Regions from separate parts of the Streptomyces sp. NPDC058274 genome, predicted to be linked through region 4. Evidence: riboswitches for the same ligand, from Rfam matches in the RefSeq annotation. Region 4 holds a riboswitch; each other region holds the start of a gene.
The links. A riboswitch is a leader RNA that binds a small molecule or an ion and turns the genes downstream of it on or off. The one in region 4 is predicted to bind cyclic di-AMP.

Region 1 (3,975 bases), on a different contig from region 4:
CGGGGCCCCTGACACCGCTCCGGGAGCGGACGATCCCCTCTGCCCGCACGGAAAACGACCGCGGGCAAGGGTCCCGTCGAGCACCCCACCCGGCCGTGATTTCGCTGTCAGCGAGGACCCCACGGACGACGAGCGTACGTCCTGTACATTTTTTACAGACGTCGATCAGTCGATCAAGGAGGCGTGCGCCATGGACAGCCCGTCCGCCCGCTATGTCCTGCCCGAGTTCACCGAACGCACCGCGGTGGGACACCGGACGCTGGATCCGTACTCGAAGCTGCTCGACGAGCGGATCGTGTTCCTCGGGACACCGATCGACGACACGTCGGCGAACGACGTGATGGCCCAGTTCATGCACCTCGAATATCTGGCCCCGGACCGGGACATCTCGCTGTACATCAACTCCCCCGGCGGCTCGTTCAGTGCGATGACGGCGATCTACGACACGATGCAGTTCGTCACCTGCGACGTCGAGACGGTCTGCCTCGGCCAGGCGGCGTCGGCCGCGGCCGTGGTGCTGGCCGGGGGCACACCGGGCAAACGCTCCGCACTGCCGGGTGCGCGCGTCCTCCTCCACCAGCCCTCGATCCCCGAACCGATCCACGGTCAGGCGAGTGATCTGGCCATCCAGGCCGAGGAGTTGGTGCGCACCCGCACAATGCTGGAGGAGATGCTCGCGCGGCACACGGGGCAGAGCCCCGAGCGGGTCGCCGCGGACATCGAGCGGGACAGGATTCTGGACGCGCCGGCGGCGGTGGCGTACGGACTGGTGGACCGCATCATCGCGAGCCGCAAGGTCTCGCGCACCGCGCCCGGCGAGAGGTGAACTGCCGATGCTCCCACCCGAATTGCCCCCGCTGCCCGCACTGACGCGCGCCGAGGCCGAGTTGATCGACCGTTACCTCGACGTGGTCGACCTGCTCGGCCGGATCAACCCCGCCCGCCCCGGGGACACCTATCGCGGACTGCGGGCCGCCCAGGCGCTGGTGAGCAAGGCGACGGCGCTGCGCGACGCGCTCACGCTGATGCACCAGCGCGGCGAGAGCGAGGTGCACGCGCCGACGCTGGCGCGCGCACTGCGCGTTCTGGACGGCGAGCGCCGGGCGGCTCGCGTCACCGTGCCGCCCGACGCGCAGATCTGACGCGCCCACACCCTCGCCGGCCAAGTGCGAGCGCCCGGCGAGGTGTCCGGACCAGGACACAAACGCACCAAACGGTGTACCCCCCAATGGCGTAGACAGGCCCCCCTTCGAGGGCCCTCACGACTTGCGCAACGCGCGTACAGTCCGGGCGGAATGAGGCATTCCGCCGCAGGTGCGGGGCTGGTCGGCACCCCCAACCCCCGTTCGAAACAGGGGGTGTCCACCCGAACGGGTGAGTGGTGAGTAACCCCACAAATCCCCGGTTCCGTTCGGTTTTTCAGACATCCATGGGTGAAGATCCCTTCCGACGACAAGACCCCGCCAAAGCGGCGGGGCGATCCGGGCGGACGCCGAGTCCTGCCGCCGCCCGGATGACCGGTCGACAGGAGTGGATCGGCAGGAGTGGAGGACCCAAGCACGACGGGTCGCCGGAACAGTCGTTCCGAGCAGCCCTTGGGGTGAAGCCGCAGCAGCGGCCGGGCAACTTCGCCAGCCCGAATCCGACAGGTCATCCTTCACAGGCGGCTGACGAAGGGTTGCGCATGACTGCGCTCAATCGTGTCCCGTCGCTGTGGACCAGGGCCGGTACGGCCTCGGCTCTCACCATCGCCGCCGTGGGCGGCAGCCTCGTGGTTCCGGGCGTCGCATCCGACGCCGCAGCGGCCACACCTGCGACGAAGGCACTCCAGATCGCGGCCTCCAAGAAGGGCTCCCCGTACAAGTACGGAGCCACGGGACCGCGTCGCTTCGACTGCTCCGGGCTCACGCTCTACTCGTACAAGAAGGCGGGCAAGAAGCTGCCTCGTACGGCCGCGGCGCAGTACAACAAGAGCCACCACGTCTCGGCCTCGCACCGCAAGGCCGGAGACCTCGTGTTCTTCCACTCGGGCCGGAACGTCTACCACGTCGGCATCTACGCCGGGAAGGGACGGATCTGGCACTCCCCGAAGACCGGAGAGGTCGTGAAGCTCCAGAAGATCTGGACGAAGAGCGTCTGGTACGGCCGGGTCGGCTGATCCGCCTCCGGGGGGTGACGGCCCGTGCCGTCACCCCCCGGAGGGCCGACGACGCCTCGCGGCGACCCCGCCCTTGAGCTCGGGCCGGACAGCGCCCACAGAGCGCGCAGCAGCCCCTGAGCGCGCCGGCCGCGCCTTCACCGGTCATGCAAGGGACGTCACGTCACCCATACGGGCGTACGGACGTGTCGTTGCGGTCCTGGTGTCCGGCGATCCAGGTGCTTCCGGCCCCGTGGCGCCGCAGCGCACCCGTACGGGACGCACACGCTCGCGGACCCTCGTAGCACGGCCGCCGCGTCAAGGCTCCTGCTGGCCCGCCGTCACCGGCTCTGCGGGGAGCGACCACGGCAGTTGGATCGCGACCGTCTTGCCGCCCTCCCGGGTGGGCCGGACAGTCAGCTTGCCTCCGTACTCGGCGGTCAGCCAGCGGATGATGACCATGCCCCGCCCGTTGTCCTGCTGGACGGCCGCGGGCAGGCGTTTCGGGAAGCGCGGATGGCTGTCGGTGACGCCGATGCGCAGATGCTCGTCACGGTCGAGACAGAGGTCCACCGTGAAGGTGGGCGACTGCCCGAACGTGTGCTGGACGGCGTTGGTGGCGAGTTCGGACACGATCAGGCGCACGGTGTCGGCGATGTCCGTGTCGCCCGGCAGGCCCCACTCGGCCAGCACGGTGGCGACGTATTTTCGGGCCGCGGAGACCGAGGCGGGATCGCTCGGCAGAGTGACGGATGCTTCCTGGTGATCTGCCATGGCGACGTCGTCCCTTTCCCACGGGACCGGAGTCCGACACGGAGCGGATGGTTCGAGTACGGTCCCGGACTTGGTGCTTCGCGCCAGATTGCCATCACTGCGGGGGTCACGGGTGGCGATCCACGGAGATATGCATATATCTGTCGCTCGAAGCGGTGAACTCTCCGACGACCGACCGTATTTGGGCGGGCCCCCTGCTCATCCTCTACCGTCGCCGTGACAGCCGCGTGCCGGGCGGAAGGAGACGGCCATGCAACACGGTCCAGCGGTGCGGCGCCGCAAGCTCGGCGCCGAGCTGCGCGGCCTGCGCGCCGCGGCGGGCCTCACCAGTGGCGAGGCGGCCCGCCTGGTCGGCTGGCACCAGTCCAAGGTGAGCCGTATCGAGACCGGCATCAGCGGAGTGAAGCCGGCCGACGTCTGTCTGCTGCTCGACGCGTACCGCGTGGTGGACCCCGAACTGCGCGAGTTACTCGTCGGGTTGGCAGGCTCCGAGGGAAACGGCCGCCATCACTGGTGGCACGCCTACCGCGGTGTACTGCCGCCCACGTACCGCGACTTCATCAGTCTGGAGTCGCAGGCCAGCGGAATGCGCACGCTGGAGACCTCCGTGGTGCCGGGGCTGTTGCAGACGCGTGAGTACGCCCGTGCGGTGACCCGGGCCGCCGTCGACGGCCTGGAGGAGCGCAAGTTGGACGCGCTGGTCGAAGTACGGCTGGCCCGGCAGGACGTGCTGCGTTCGAATCCGCCGCTGGAGCTGACCGCCGTGCTCGACGAGGCGGTGCTGCGCCGGACGGTCGGCGGCCCGGAGGTGATGGAACGGCAGCTGGCGCGGCTGCTGGCGGCGGCGCACCTTCCTCACGTGCGGCTTCAGGTGCTGCCGTTCGCCGCCGGAGCCCATATCGGCATCAGCGGGCCTTTCGTTATCTTCTCATTTCCGAACACAACTGATCTGGACGTAGTTGTTCTTGACCACATGACGAGTAGCCTCTACCTCGAACGGAAAGAAGACCTCCAGGCCTACAGCGAGGCCTTCAACGCCCTTCAGTTCCACGCCCTTTCGCCCA
Region 2 (3,975 bases), on a different contig from region 4:
AGCGCGATGGATCTTTCGTCGCGCCCCTCACTGCTGTCACCGAAAGGCAACCGCATGCTCTCCGGGAACGGTCGTCACCGTCGCCCCCGTCAGGCTCCGGCCCTCCTCGTCGCGGCAGGAGTGACCGGGTCGGCCATCGCGATCCCCTTGCTCGGCGCCACCGGCGCGAGCGCGGCCGACGGCACCACGTGGGACCGGGTCGCGGAATGCGAGAGCGGCGGTACGTGGAGCGCGGACGACGGCAACGGGTACTACGGCGGGTTGCAGCTGACCCAGGAGAACTGGGAGAAGTACGGCGGTCTCGCGTACGCGCCGAGCGCCGACCAGGCCAGCCGCTCCCAGCAGATCGCCGTCGCCGAGAAGGTCCTCGACGGCGAGGGTCTGGCCGTCTGGCCCACCTGTGGGCCGCTCTCCGGGCTCAGCAAGGACTCCGGCTCGGTCGAGGTCGACACGGGGGTGGCGGGCGACTCCTCGTCGTCCGACGGGTCCGGGTCGACGGACTCGTCCGGCACGTCGGGTTCGCTCGACTCCTCGCCGGCCGATTCCTCCAGTTCCTCTCCGTCCGAGTCCCCCTCGCCCGATTCGTCCTCTTCTGGCGCTTCTTCGGATTCGGCTGAAAACTCGACGAAGTCCGACGCCTCCTCGGGTTCGAGCGGCAGCTCGGATGAGGCGAGCACGGACGCCGGTACGGCAAAGGGTGACGACTCAGACAAGTCCGGGCAGAGTGGCGACTCTTCGGAGGCGACCGACGCGACCGGGACCGGCGCGGCCGGCTCGGGGCGCCACCGCGGTGACAGCGCCGACGGCAGCGATGCGAACGGCTCGTCCGACGGGCGCGACGTGGGGGCGGCCGGGCGGCATGCCTCACGCGACTCCGGTGCGGCCCGTGACGCCGCCGACGGCTCCTACACCGTCCGCCCCGGCGACAGTCTCTGGACCATCGCCGACTCCCTTGACCTCCAGGGCGGATGGTCCGAGCTCTACGCCGACAACAAGAAGTCGGTCGGCGCCGACCCCGACCTCATCCTGCCCGGTCAGAGCCTTGAGCTCGGTAGTGACTAAGTAGCTGTCAGCTGGCGAATCGGGTACAAATCAGCGGCAGTTCACGTCATGATTCGACGTGTAATGTCCGGTTTGGCGAGATGAGACAAGGGTCTCAGAAGCCCTGATCGTCTTTGAAATTCCGTCGGTCGCGTGTCTACGGTCGTGACCGCTCGCCACAGCGGGCCCCGATGGTCGCAACGCCGAATCCTGCCAGCGGCCGTACGGGAACAGTCGTCGCTTCAAGCGCCGTAGGCAGGAGCGGGGGACCCAAGGTAAGTGCCGCACCGGACAGTTGACCGGGACGGCTTGGGGTTAAGCCGCGCACTGAAGAGTGCGCGGCCGGGCAACTCACTCGGCCCGAACCCGACAGCTCACCTCGCAGGCGTCGGTGAGGGGATCACTTCATGCTGCTTTCCAGCAAGGGCAAGCACCGTCGCCCGTCCAAGGCCACCCGTGTCGCCACGCTCGCCGGCGTCACCGGCGTCGCCATCGCCGCCCCCCTGATGGCGGCCGGCAACGCCTCCGCCGCCTCCACCTCCGAGTGGGACACCGTCGCCCAGTGCGAGTCCGGCGGCAACTGGTCCATCAACACCGGCAACGGCTACTACGGCGGTCTGCAGTTCTCGTCCTCCACCTGGGCCGCGTACGGCGGTACCTCGTACGCCTCCACCGCCGACCAGGCCTCCAAGTCCCAGCAGATCGCCGTCGGCGAGAAGGTCCTCGCCGCGCAGGGCAAGGGTGCCTGGCCGACCTGCGGCACCGGCCTGTCCGGCGCCTCCCCGTCGAACTCGGGCAGCTCGCAGAGCACGACCCCCTCGCAGCAGCAGAGCACCCAGTCGCAGGAGCAGCGCGCCTCCCGCTCGCAGGAGCGTCCCGCGGCCAAGAAGACCGTCGAGACCCCGACCGGCAAGAAGGTCAAGAAGGGCGACGGCGAGTACAAGGTCGTCAAGGGTGACACCCTCAGCTCGATCGCCGAGAAGAAGAACGTCAAGGGCGGCTGGCAGAAGGTGTTCAAGCTGAACAAGGACATCGTCGACGACGCCGACTTCATCTTCCCGGGCCAGCAGCTCCACCTGAGCTGACACCCCTGAGCCGAAACAGCCCCCCGGCCGGCCGGCGGACCGGTCGCGAGGCTGGGGAAGCTCGCAGCTGAACCACAGCGCCCTCACATCCGTGACCTCCATCGTGGAGGTCACGTGAGGGCCCCCCGTCCCCCACGGGCTGCCCCGCCCCGGTGCGTTCTCCCCCGTACGCACCGGGGCGGGGCTTTTTCGTGTCCGGGGGTCGCATTCTTGTAGGGGGCAGGTTTTTGTTCCGTTCGGAAACAATTTACTCTCGGTTCCGTCCATGGGTTGGTCGACCGGCTGGCCGATCGCCCCGAGCCGGTTAGGCTCATGTCGCGGAGCCGACCGCGGCTCCGTGCTTGGGGGGCCGAGCGGCCCCGCGTACCCGCGTCACATCCAAGAAGGAGATGCTCGTGCCGTCCATCGACGTCGTCGTAGCCCGGGAAATCCTCGACTCGCGAGGCAACCCCACCGTCGAGGTCGAGGTCGGCCTCGACGACGGCAGCACGGGTCGTGCCGCCGTCCCGTCCGGCGCCTCCACCGGAGCCTTCGAGGCCATCGAGCTGCGTGACGGTGACCCCAACCGCTACGGCGGCAAGGGTGTCGAGAAGGCCGTCCTCGCCGTCATCGAGCAGATCGGCCCGGAGCTCGTCGGTTACGACGCCACCGAGCAGCGGCTGATCGACCAGGCGATGTTCGACCTGGACGCCACCGACAACAAGGGCTCGCTCGGCGCCAACGCCATCCTCGGCGTCTCCCTCGCCGTCGCGCACGCCGCCTCCGAGGCCAGCGACCTGCCGCTCTTCCGCTACCTGGGCGGTCCGAACGCGCACCTGCTGCCCGTCCCGATGATGAACATCCTGAACGGCGGCTCGCACGCCGACTCGAACGTGGACATCCAGGAGTTCATGATCGCCCCGATCGGCGCGGAGTCCTTCTCCGAGGCGCTGCGCTGGGGCGCCGAGGTCTACCACACCCTCAAGAAGGTGCTGAAGACCAAGGGCCTGTCCACCGGCCTCGGCGACGAGGGCGGCTTCGCCCCGAACCTGGAGTCCAACCGCGCCGCCCTCGACCTCATCGTCGAGGCCATCAAGCAGGCCGGCTACATCCCCGGTGAGCAGATCGCGCTCGCGCTCGACGTCGCCGCGTCCGAGTTCTACAAGGACGGCAAGTACGAGTTCGAGGGCAAGTCCCGCTCGGCCGCCGAGATGACCGAGTACTACGAGGAGCTCGTCTCCGCGTACCCGCTCGTCTCCATCGAGGACCCGCTGTACGAGGACGACTGGGCGGGCTGGAAGGTCATCACCGACAAGCTGGGCGACAAGGTCCAGATCGTCGGCGACGACCTCTTCGTCACCAACCCGGAGCGCCTGGCCCGCGGCATCGAGGAGGGCTCCGCCAACGCCCTGCTCGTCAAGGTCAACCAGATCGGTTCGCTGACCGAGACGCTGGACGCCGTCGAGCTGGCCCAGCGCAACGGCTTCAAGTGCATGATGTCCCACCGCTCCGGCGAGACCGAGGACGTCACCATCGCCGACCTCGCGGTCGCCGTGAACTGCGGCCAGATCAAGACCGGCGCCCCGGCCCGCTCGGACCGCGTCGCCAAGTACAACCAGCTGCTGCGCATCGAGGAGATCCTCGACGACGCCGCGGTGTACGCCGGCCGTAGCGCCTTCCCGCGGTTTCGCTCCGCGAACCAGTAAGCACAGCAAGGGTTGAGCCTCAGCCGCGTAGGAAGCGTCGTACGTACGTCCCCGTACTCGGTCCCGTACCGTGTGCGGGGACGTACGCACGTGACGGGCTTGTTCCGGGGAGGCGGGATTCATGGCCGTGAAGGACCGGGACCGGTTCTCCACCGCGACCAGGC
Region 3 (3,975 bases), on a different contig from region 4:
CGACCTCGGCCTCGTCGGCCGGAGCCGAGGCGGGCCGGCCGTCCGCGCTGATGCGGTCGAACCGTACGGTGCCGATGAACTCGCCGCCGATCGTGGCCGCGAGGCCCACCCGGTCCACGAAGTCGTGGTGCGTGAAGCGGTGGACGTCCTTGGCGGACAGCCGGGGGTAGGGCGCGAAGAAGCGGTAGTACTTCGACTCGTCCGAGACCTGCTCGTAGAAGCTGACCAGGCGGTCTGCGTCGTCGACGGTGATGGGCCGGACGCGCGCCGTACCGCCGTCGCGCAGCACCACGTCGGCCTCCCAGTGGGCGGGGTACTCGTGCCGGGCCGACGAGGTCTGCATGCGCCCCAGACTACGGCTCGCGTACGACAACAGCGCGGGGCAGGCTTGGGGGTGCCGCACACCCCCCGGGGGCACCGGCGGGGTGTGCGGCACAGACATCCTGGGGGTATCCCGGGGAGTCGAAGGTCCGCCCGGTGCCGGGTCCAAGGCCCGCTCCGGGCACGCTTCACGGTATGGGACACTGGTCTAGACAACCCTGAAAAACCTGAAGGGCAGCATCGCATGGCTGAGCGCCGCGTCAACGTCGGCTGGGCCGAGGGCCTCCACGCCCGCCCCGCCTCCATCTTCGTCCGGGCGGCCACGGCCTCCGGCGTCCCCGTGACGATCGCCAAGGCGGACGGCAACCCCGTCAACGCCGCGTCGATGCTCGCGGTCCTCGGCCTGGGCGCCCAGGGCGGCGAGGAGATCGTCCTGGCCTCCGACGCGGAGGGTGCGGACGCCGCGCTCGACCGTCTGGCCAAGCTGGTCTCCGAGGGGCTCGACGAGCTTCCCGAGACCGTCTGAGCACGCCCGGCTTCGCACCGGGGCCGGGCCGGCCCCGGTGGAAACGGCCGCGCGCAGTCGGGGCTCCTCGCAAAATGGTGGCGCCCACCGACGCCCCATAAGAGATTGTCCCGAACGCCATCGAAGGGCCCGTCCGGTATTCCGGTCGAGCCCTTCGGCCTTTTCATTCTGCGGGCAGCAAAAATAATCCCCCGCGAATTACCCCTATTTGTATACGGCCTTTTTGTTAATGCCGCAGGCCCGTCATGTTTACGGGATGTTGCGAAGTCCTCACACGGTCCGGGCGGTCGCCGGCCTCCCCGCGCCCGGGGAAACGAAGCCGGTGCGCCGCGCTCGCCCGCTCGGTGTGCAGCGCGGTGATCGCCCGTGCCCGCTCGCTGTCGCCCCGCGCGACGGCGTCCACGATCCCGCCGTGCTCCGCCCAGGACTCCGCCGGGTTGGCGGGCGCCTCCACCGCGTACATCCAGGCGATCTTGTGCCGCAGCTGGGCGAGGGTGGACGTCAGCGCGGGGCTGCCGGACGCCTGCGCGAGCGTTTCGTGGAACCAGCCCCCCAGGGAGCGCAGATCATCGCTGTGGCCCCTCCTGGCCCGCTCCTGGCCCAGTCTGACCAGGCCCCGCAACACCTTGAGGTGCGCTTCCGTGCGGCGCTGCGCGGCCCGGGCGGCGCCCAGCGGCTCGAGGAGCATCCGCATCTCCAGCAGGTCCGCGGCCTCCTGCTCGGTCGGCTCCGCGACGCACGCGCCCGCGTGCCGCCGGGTGACGACGAAGCCCTCGGCCTCCAGGGTGCGCAGCGCCTCGCGCACGGGGACGCGGGAGACGCCGTAGCGCCGCGCGAGCAGTTCTTCGGTGAGTCGGCCGCCCCGCTCGTAGACACCCGCGACGATGTCGTCACGGATCGCCGTGCATACCGAGTGCGCCGGAATGCGCATGAGCGGACCTCCGCCTTAATCCTCGCGAAACGCCGTCGATTGGCGCATGTTCAGTGACTCTATTGCAGAGAGACGGAATTTCCGATGGCGGACCGGAATCCATGGATATTTTTTGGACAGAGGACCGTTCGAAACGGCGAAGGCCCCGGCTCTATGAGCCGGGGCCTTCGAAGTCCATACGCGGTTGACCGGGCGCACGCGTGCGTGCGCCCCGCGGGCCTGTGTCAGACGTTCACGCCGTGCGAGCGGAGGTAGGCGACGGGGTCCATGTCCGAGCCGTACTCGGCCGTCGTGCGGGCCTCGAAGTGGAGGTGGGGCCCGGTGGTGTTGCCGGTCGAGCCGGAGAGGGCTATCTGCTGGCCCGGGGTGACCGTCTGCCCCACGGAGACACCGATGGACGACAGGTGGCCGTACATGGTGTACGTACCGTCATGCATCTTGATGACGATCTGGTTGCCGTACGCGCCGCCCCAGCCGGCCGTCACGACGGTGCCGGAGCCCACGGCGTGGACGGCGGTGCCGGATGCGGCGTGGAAGTCCACACCGGTGTGGCTGCCGGAGGACCAGAGGCTGCCGCCGGTCTTGTAGCCCGTGGAGACGTACGAGCCGGTGATGGGCGAGACGAAGGTGTTGAGGCGCTTGCGCTCGGCGGCACGGGCGGCACGGGCCTTGGCCTCTCGCTCCTTCTCGGCCTTCTCCGCGGCGCGCTTGCGGGCGGCCTCCTCGGCCTTCTTCAGGGCGGCGGCCTGGTCGGCGGCCTGCTGCTGGGCGGCGGCCTGCGCGTCGATCTGGTCGGCGACCGAGTCGCCGATGGTGATGGCCTGGGTCAGCCCGGTCTGTTCTACGGAAGTGTCCGCGGCGAGTGCCGGAGCGGCCAGGGTTCCGATGACACCGGTGGTGGTGAGCACAGCGACGCCAGCGGCATTCTTGGTCGTGCGGGTGAGCCGGCTCGGACGACGGTGCTTCCCGGTGGCACGGGTGAACGCCATGAAGGGGCTGGTCCTTTCCTTCCTTCTCGCCTACCGGGTTAGCTGACGGGTTCGGAGCAGGAAGGTCTCCTACGGGACCCTTCCAGGAAGGGCGCCCGATTCACCCCAGGGACTTCGATGGGTCCCCGGCTCCCCTGGCTCGCGCCGTACGGGGACTCGGCGATGACTGTCCGGTGCCGCGGGCGCGGCGCACTGCCTGACGAACAGCCGGACTGACGCTAAACGGGACATCTTTCAATCGACAAACGGAACACGGCTTTTGTAGTGCACGCCACAGGGCAGACGCATGATCACCCCATCAATACGGACATATTGAGGGCGCGTCCGGGTACGTCGGATCCGAAGTGCGGACAAAGAGGGGCCCAGGCGACTCTTCAGTCACCTGGGCCCCACCGGGAGTTGTCGCTCTACTCCGCGGTCACGACGCTCACTTCACCGATCCCGAGGGCGCGGACGGGCTCCGCGATCTGTGCCGCGTCACCGACGAGAACGGTCACCAGCCGGTCCACCGGGAAGGCACTCACGGCGGCAGCGGTGGCCTCCACCGTGCCCGTGGCGGCGAGCTGCTGGTACAGCGTCGACTGGTAGTCGTCCGGCAGGTGCTGCTCGACCTGGTCCGCGAGCGTGCTCGCCACGGCCGCGGCCGTCTCGAACTTGAGGGGCGCGACACCCACCAGGTTCTGCACGGCGACATCGCGCTCGGCGTCCGTCAGGCCCTCCGCCGCGAGGGTGCGCAGCACCTTCCAGAGGTCGTCCAGCGCCGGGCCGGTGTTGGGCGTGTCCACGGAGCCGCTGATGGCGAGCATCGCGGCGCCCGTGCCGTCGGGAGCGGACCGCAGCACCTGGCCGAACGCCCGCACGCCGTAGGTGTATCCCTTCTCCTCGCGCAGGACGCGGTCCAGGCGCGAGGTGAGGGTGCCGCCGAGGCAGTACGTGCCGAGCACCTGGGCGGGCCACACGCGGTCGTGCCGGTCGGCTCCGACGCGGCCGATGAGCAGCTGCGTCTGGACGGCACCGGGCCGGTCGACGATGATCACGCGGCCCCGGTCGTCGGCGGTCACCGGCGGCACCGGGCGCGGTTCGGCGGTCGAGCCGGTCCAGGCGCCGAGTGTGTCGGCGAGCAGCGCGTCGAGATCGACCCCCGTGAGGTCGCCGACGACCACGGCGGTGGCCGTGGCAGGGCGAACGTGCTTCTCGTAGAAGGCGCG
Region 4 (3,975 bases):
GGCAGGGTCGGCATGTTCGGCATCTCCTGGGGCGGCTTCAACTCGCTCCAGATCGCCGCCCGCGCCCCCGAACCGCTCAAGGCCATCGTCACGGTCTGCTCGACGGACGACCGCTACGACAACGACGTGCACTACATGGGCGGTTCCGTCCTCGCCGTCGACATGCACGCCTGGGCGTCGACCATGCTCGCGTTCGTCTGCCGGCCGCCCGACCCGGCGTACGTCGGCGAGGTGATGTGGCGCGACATGTGGGTGAAGCGCCTGGAGGCCGTCGACCCCTTCATCCACACCTGGCTGGCGCACCAGACCCGGGACGCGTACTGGCGGCACGGCAGCGTGTGCGAGGACTACGGCGCGATCCGGGCGGCCGTCCTCGCGGTGGGCGGCTGGCACGACCCGTACCGGGACACGGTGCTGCGCCTGGTGGAGCACCTGCCGTCCGACCGGGTACGCGGACTGATCGGCCCCTGGTCCCACCAGTACCCGGACCGGGGGCTGCCGCCGGGCCCGGCGATCGGTTTCCTCCAGGAGACGCTGCGCTGGTGGGACCACTGGCTGAAGCCGGGGGCCGACGGCGGTTCCGGGGCGGGGGACGGGCCGGTCACCGGTGTGGACGGGGCTCGTGCGGCCGGCACCGGGGCGGGCGGGGCCGAGGTGGGCGGGACCAGGGTCGGGGCCCGGGATTCTCGCGTCGGCGTGATGGCCGAGCCGCTGCTCCGCTCGTACATCAGCGACTCGCACCCTCCGGCCACGGTGTACCCGACCCTGCCCGGCCGCTGGGTGGGCGACGACGCCTGGCCCTCCCCCGCGGTGACCCCGGTCACGTACGCGCTGGAGGGCGCGCCCGTACTGGTGCGCTCACCGCAGCACACCGGCCTGGACGCCGGCCGTTTCTTCCCGTTCGGCAACGACGCCGACCTGCCGCCGGACCAGCGCGAGGAGGACGCGAAGTCGGCGTGCTTCGAGTTCGAGGTGCCGGCGGAGACCTGGGTGCTGGGGCGGCCGCGGGTCCGGCTGCGGCTGACCTCCGCGGTGCCGCGGGGGCAGGTGATCGCGCGGGTCTGCGAGGTGTTCCCGGACGGGGCGTCGACGCTCGTCACGCGTGGCGTGCTGAACCTCTCCGCCCGCGAGGGCCGGGACCGGGCGGTGGAGTGGCCGTCCGGCGAGACCCAGGACGTGACCTTCGAGCTGAACGGCATCGGACACGCCTTCCCGGCGGGGCACCGCATCCGGCTGGCCGTCTCGTCGGCGTACTGGCCGTGGATCTGGCCGCAGCCCGGTTCGGACACCGGGTTCACCCTGGACCCGGAAGGAAGCTCGCTCGAACTGCCGGTGCGGGCAAGGGAGTCGGACCCGTCCATCACCTTCGAGGAGCCCGAGGAGTCCGCACCCCTGGGCGTCGTCGTCCCGGCGACGCTGGACGAACCCCGCCCGGAGCGCCTGGTCGTCCGCGATGTGGCGAAGGGCGAACGGCGCCTCGAGGTGGACCCGCGCTACGGCGGCACGCGCGTCTACCCCGACGGCCTGGAGTTCACCGAGGAAGCCCTGGAGACCTACACGATCGACGAGTCGGATCCCCTGTCGGCCCGTACCCGTTCGGAGTGGACCGTCCGTCTCCACCGCCCGGAGACGGGATGGGACGCGAAGGTCGAGACCCGCTCCGAAATCACCTGTGACGCAACGGACTTCATCACCTCGAACGAGGTGATCTGCAAGGACGGGGACGAGGTGGTCTTCCACCGGACGTGGGAGAGGAGAATCCCGCGCACGGCTGGGTAGACACCGACACGGCGGTGACGGAGCGCGGAGGGACGGGGCGCGGGGGGACATGGCGCGGACCGAGGAATTCCTGATGGACCTGGACGAGGGGATGCTCGCGTATTTCCGCGAGATGGCCCAGGAGATGGTCACCCGCTTCGGGATCTCGCGGGCGGAGGCCGTGGCGCGCATCAACGGGGCTTACGCGGACCGGGAGTTCGCGCCGTATCCCGATCTGATCTGCCATGAGCTCCCGGAGTACTGGGGCTACGGGCTGTACTTCAGGGCCAACGCGGGGCGGCTGCCGGACGACGACCCGGACACGGATCTCTCCGTGTGGGAGGTCCGGCCGGCTCCGGCGAGGGGCTCGGCCGCCTGGACCGTCGCGGAGTAATGCCCGAGTTGCCTGCATCGCCCCTTTGTTTGCGCTTGGTCGCGTGAAATGAGTCACGTCACAATGGATCAAGCGCCGCGCTCCGTCGAGCAATTTCCCCTTTGCGAAAGGCAAGTTGAGTTTCACGTTCCGGTCTAATCGGGCGATTTCCCCCGACGTCATGACGTGGCCAAGCGGGGTGCAACGGGAAATCCGGCCTTGTTCCCGACATGTGCTCTCGCATACGTTCGCGTCGATCCGAGCGGAACGCCGAATCCTGCCGCCGCCCGGAGCACCCATCCACCCACGCACGGCAGGAGCGGGGGACCCAGGTAAGTCGCCGGTCCGGTCACACCGGAACGGCTCGGGGTTAAGTCGCATGTCGCCATGCGGCCGGGCACCTCCAGCCCGAACCCGACAGCTCACCTCGCAGGCGCCCGAGAGGAAATTCGTCATGGCCGCACGAGGCAAGCACCGTCGTCCCAGAACCTCCCCCCTCACCCGCGGGTTCGTCGCCGCCGGAACGGGCGGAGCCGCACTCGCGCTCCCCATCGTGGGAGCTGCCAGTGCCCACGCCGCCCAGCCGGCCCAGGTCACCACGCAGGCCGTCCAGGCCGCGAAGGCCTCGGTGCCGCAGGTCCAGCTCGTGACGTACCAGGTGGCCGCCGGCGACACCCTGTCCAAGATCGCGCGCGAGCACTCCGCGAGCGCCGACTGGAAGAAGCTCTACGACGCGAACCGCGCGGTCATCGGCAGCGACCCGTCGACGATCCGCCCGGGCCTCAAGCTGACCGTGGGCACCAAGACCGCCAAGGCGGCCGCGAAGTCCTCCACGGCGGCCAAGACGACGGCGACCTCCGCCTCCACGAAGTCGTACGCGAACAACCTGGACGGCTGGATCAAGGAAGCCCTGGACATCATGGCCCAAAAGGGCATTCCGGGCACTTACGACGGCATCCACCGCAACATCATCCGTGAGTCGTCGGGCAACCCGCTGGCCATCAACAACTGGGACTCCAACGCCGTGGCCGGTACGCCGTCCAAGGGGCTCCTCCAGGTCATCGACCCGACCTTCTCCGCCTACCACGTGGCCGGCACCTCGACGAACCCCTACGACCCCGTCGCGAACATCACGGCCGCCTGCAACTACGCCGCCGACAAGTACGGCTCGATCGACAACGTCTTCGGGGCGTACTGAGCAGCCTTCGGGGCTACGGACGACGACGGGATCGCGGCCTAAGGAGCGGGAAACAGCCGCTCCAGTACGGCCGCGATGCCGTCCTCCGCGTTCGACAGGGTGATCTCGTCGGCGACGGCCCTGAGTTCGGGATGGGCGTTGGCCATGGCGACGCCGTGGGCGGCCCAGTCGAACATGGGGATGTCGTTCGGCATGTCGCCGAAGGCGATCGTCTCGGACGGCGGCAGACCCAGGTGGTCCGCGGCCAGGGCGAGACCCGTCGCCTTGGTCACGCCACATGGCTGGAGTTCGACGGTGCCGGGGCCCGACATGGTGACGGTCGCCAGCGAGCCGACCGTCACCCGGGCCGCCGACGCCAACTCGTCGTCGGTCAGGGTGGGATGGCGCAGCAGCACCTTGCTGATCGGCTCGGCCCAGAGGTCGTCACGCCGTCGCACCCGCACCGCGGGCAGCGTGGGGTGCGGCATCAGATAGCCGGGCTCGATGAGCGTGAGCCCGTCCACCCCGTCCTGGTCCACGGCCGCGTAGACCTGCCCGACCTCCGCCTCGATCTTGCCGAGCGCGGTCTCGGCCAGCTCCCGGTCCAGGGTCACCGACCAGAGCAGACGGCCGGCTCCGGCGTCGTACAACTGCGCGCCCTGGCCGC

Region 1: another riboswitch for cyclic di-AMP. It lies ahead of ACFVYF_RS12665 (C40 family peptidase); the one in region 4 lies ahead of ACFVYF_RS31755 (transglycosylase SLT domain-containing protein).
Region 2: another riboswitch for cyclic di-AMP. It lies ahead of ACFVYF_RS11615 (transglycosylase family protein); the one in region 4 lies ahead of ACFVYF_RS31755 (transglycosylase SLT domain-containing protein).
Region 3: another riboswitch for cyclic di-AMP. It lies ahead of ACFVYF_RS32320 (M23 family metallopeptidase); the one in region 4 lies ahead of ACFVYF_RS31755 (transglycosylase SLT domain-containing protein).

What each region holds. Positions count from the first base shown of each region.
Region 1 covers NZ_JBHVXW010000005.1:121,942-125,916, reverse strand. The annotation lists gene ACFVYF_RS12675 (ATP-dependent Clp protease proteolytic subunit) at 191-826, shown strand; gene ACFVYF_RS12670 (hypothetical protein) at 834-1,142, shown strand; cyclic di-AMP (ydaO/yuaA leader) riboswitch at 1,481-1,681, shown strand; gene ACFVYF_RS12665 (C40 family peptidase) at 1,685-2,158, shown strand; gene ACFVYF_RS12660 (ATP-binding protein) at 2,456-2,911, opposite strand; gene ACFVYF_RS12655 (helix-turn-helix domain-containing protein) at 3,162-3,975, shown strand, end outside.
Region 2 covers NZ_JBHVXW010000004.1:394,661-398,635, forward strand. The annotation lists gene ACFVYF_RS11610 (transglycosylase family protein) at 55-1,062, shown strand; cyclic di-AMP (ydaO/yuaA leader) riboswitch at 1,279-1,444, shown strand; gene ACFVYF_RS11615 (transglycosylase family protein) at 1,449-2,126, shown strand; gene eno (phosphopyruvate hydratase) at 2,516-3,811, shown strand; gene ACFVYF_RS11625 (septum formation initiator family protein) at 3,933-3,975, shown strand, end outside.
Region 3 covers NZ_JBHVXW010000022.1:128,018-131,992, reverse strand. The annotation lists gene ACFVYF_RS32335 (GNAT family N-acetyltransferase) at 1-343, opposite strand, end outside; gene ACFVYF_RS32330 (HPr family phosphocarrier protein) at 566-847, shown strand; gene ACFVYF_RS32325 (GntR family transcriptional regulator) at 1,074-1,778, opposite strand; gene ACFVYF_RS32320 (M23 family metallopeptidase) at 2,003-2,767, opposite strand; cyclic di-AMP (ydaO/yuaA leader) riboswitch at 2,780-2,939, opposite strand; gene ACFVYF_RS32315 (M16 family metallopeptidase) at 3,175-3,975, opposite strand, start outside.
Region 4 covers NZ_JBHVXW010000021.1:149,924-153,898, reverse strand. The annotation lists gene ACFVYF_RS31765 (CocE/NonD family hydrolase) at 1-1,779, shown strand, start outside; gene ACFVYF_RS31760 (hypothetical protein) at 1,829-2,152, shown strand; cyclic di-AMP (ydaO/yuaA leader) riboswitch at 2,423-2,582, shown strand; gene ACFVYF_RS31755 (transglycosylase SLT domain-containing protein) at 2,586-3,329, shown strand; gene ACFVYF_RS31750 (HAD family hydrolase) at 3,368-3,975, opposite strand, start outside.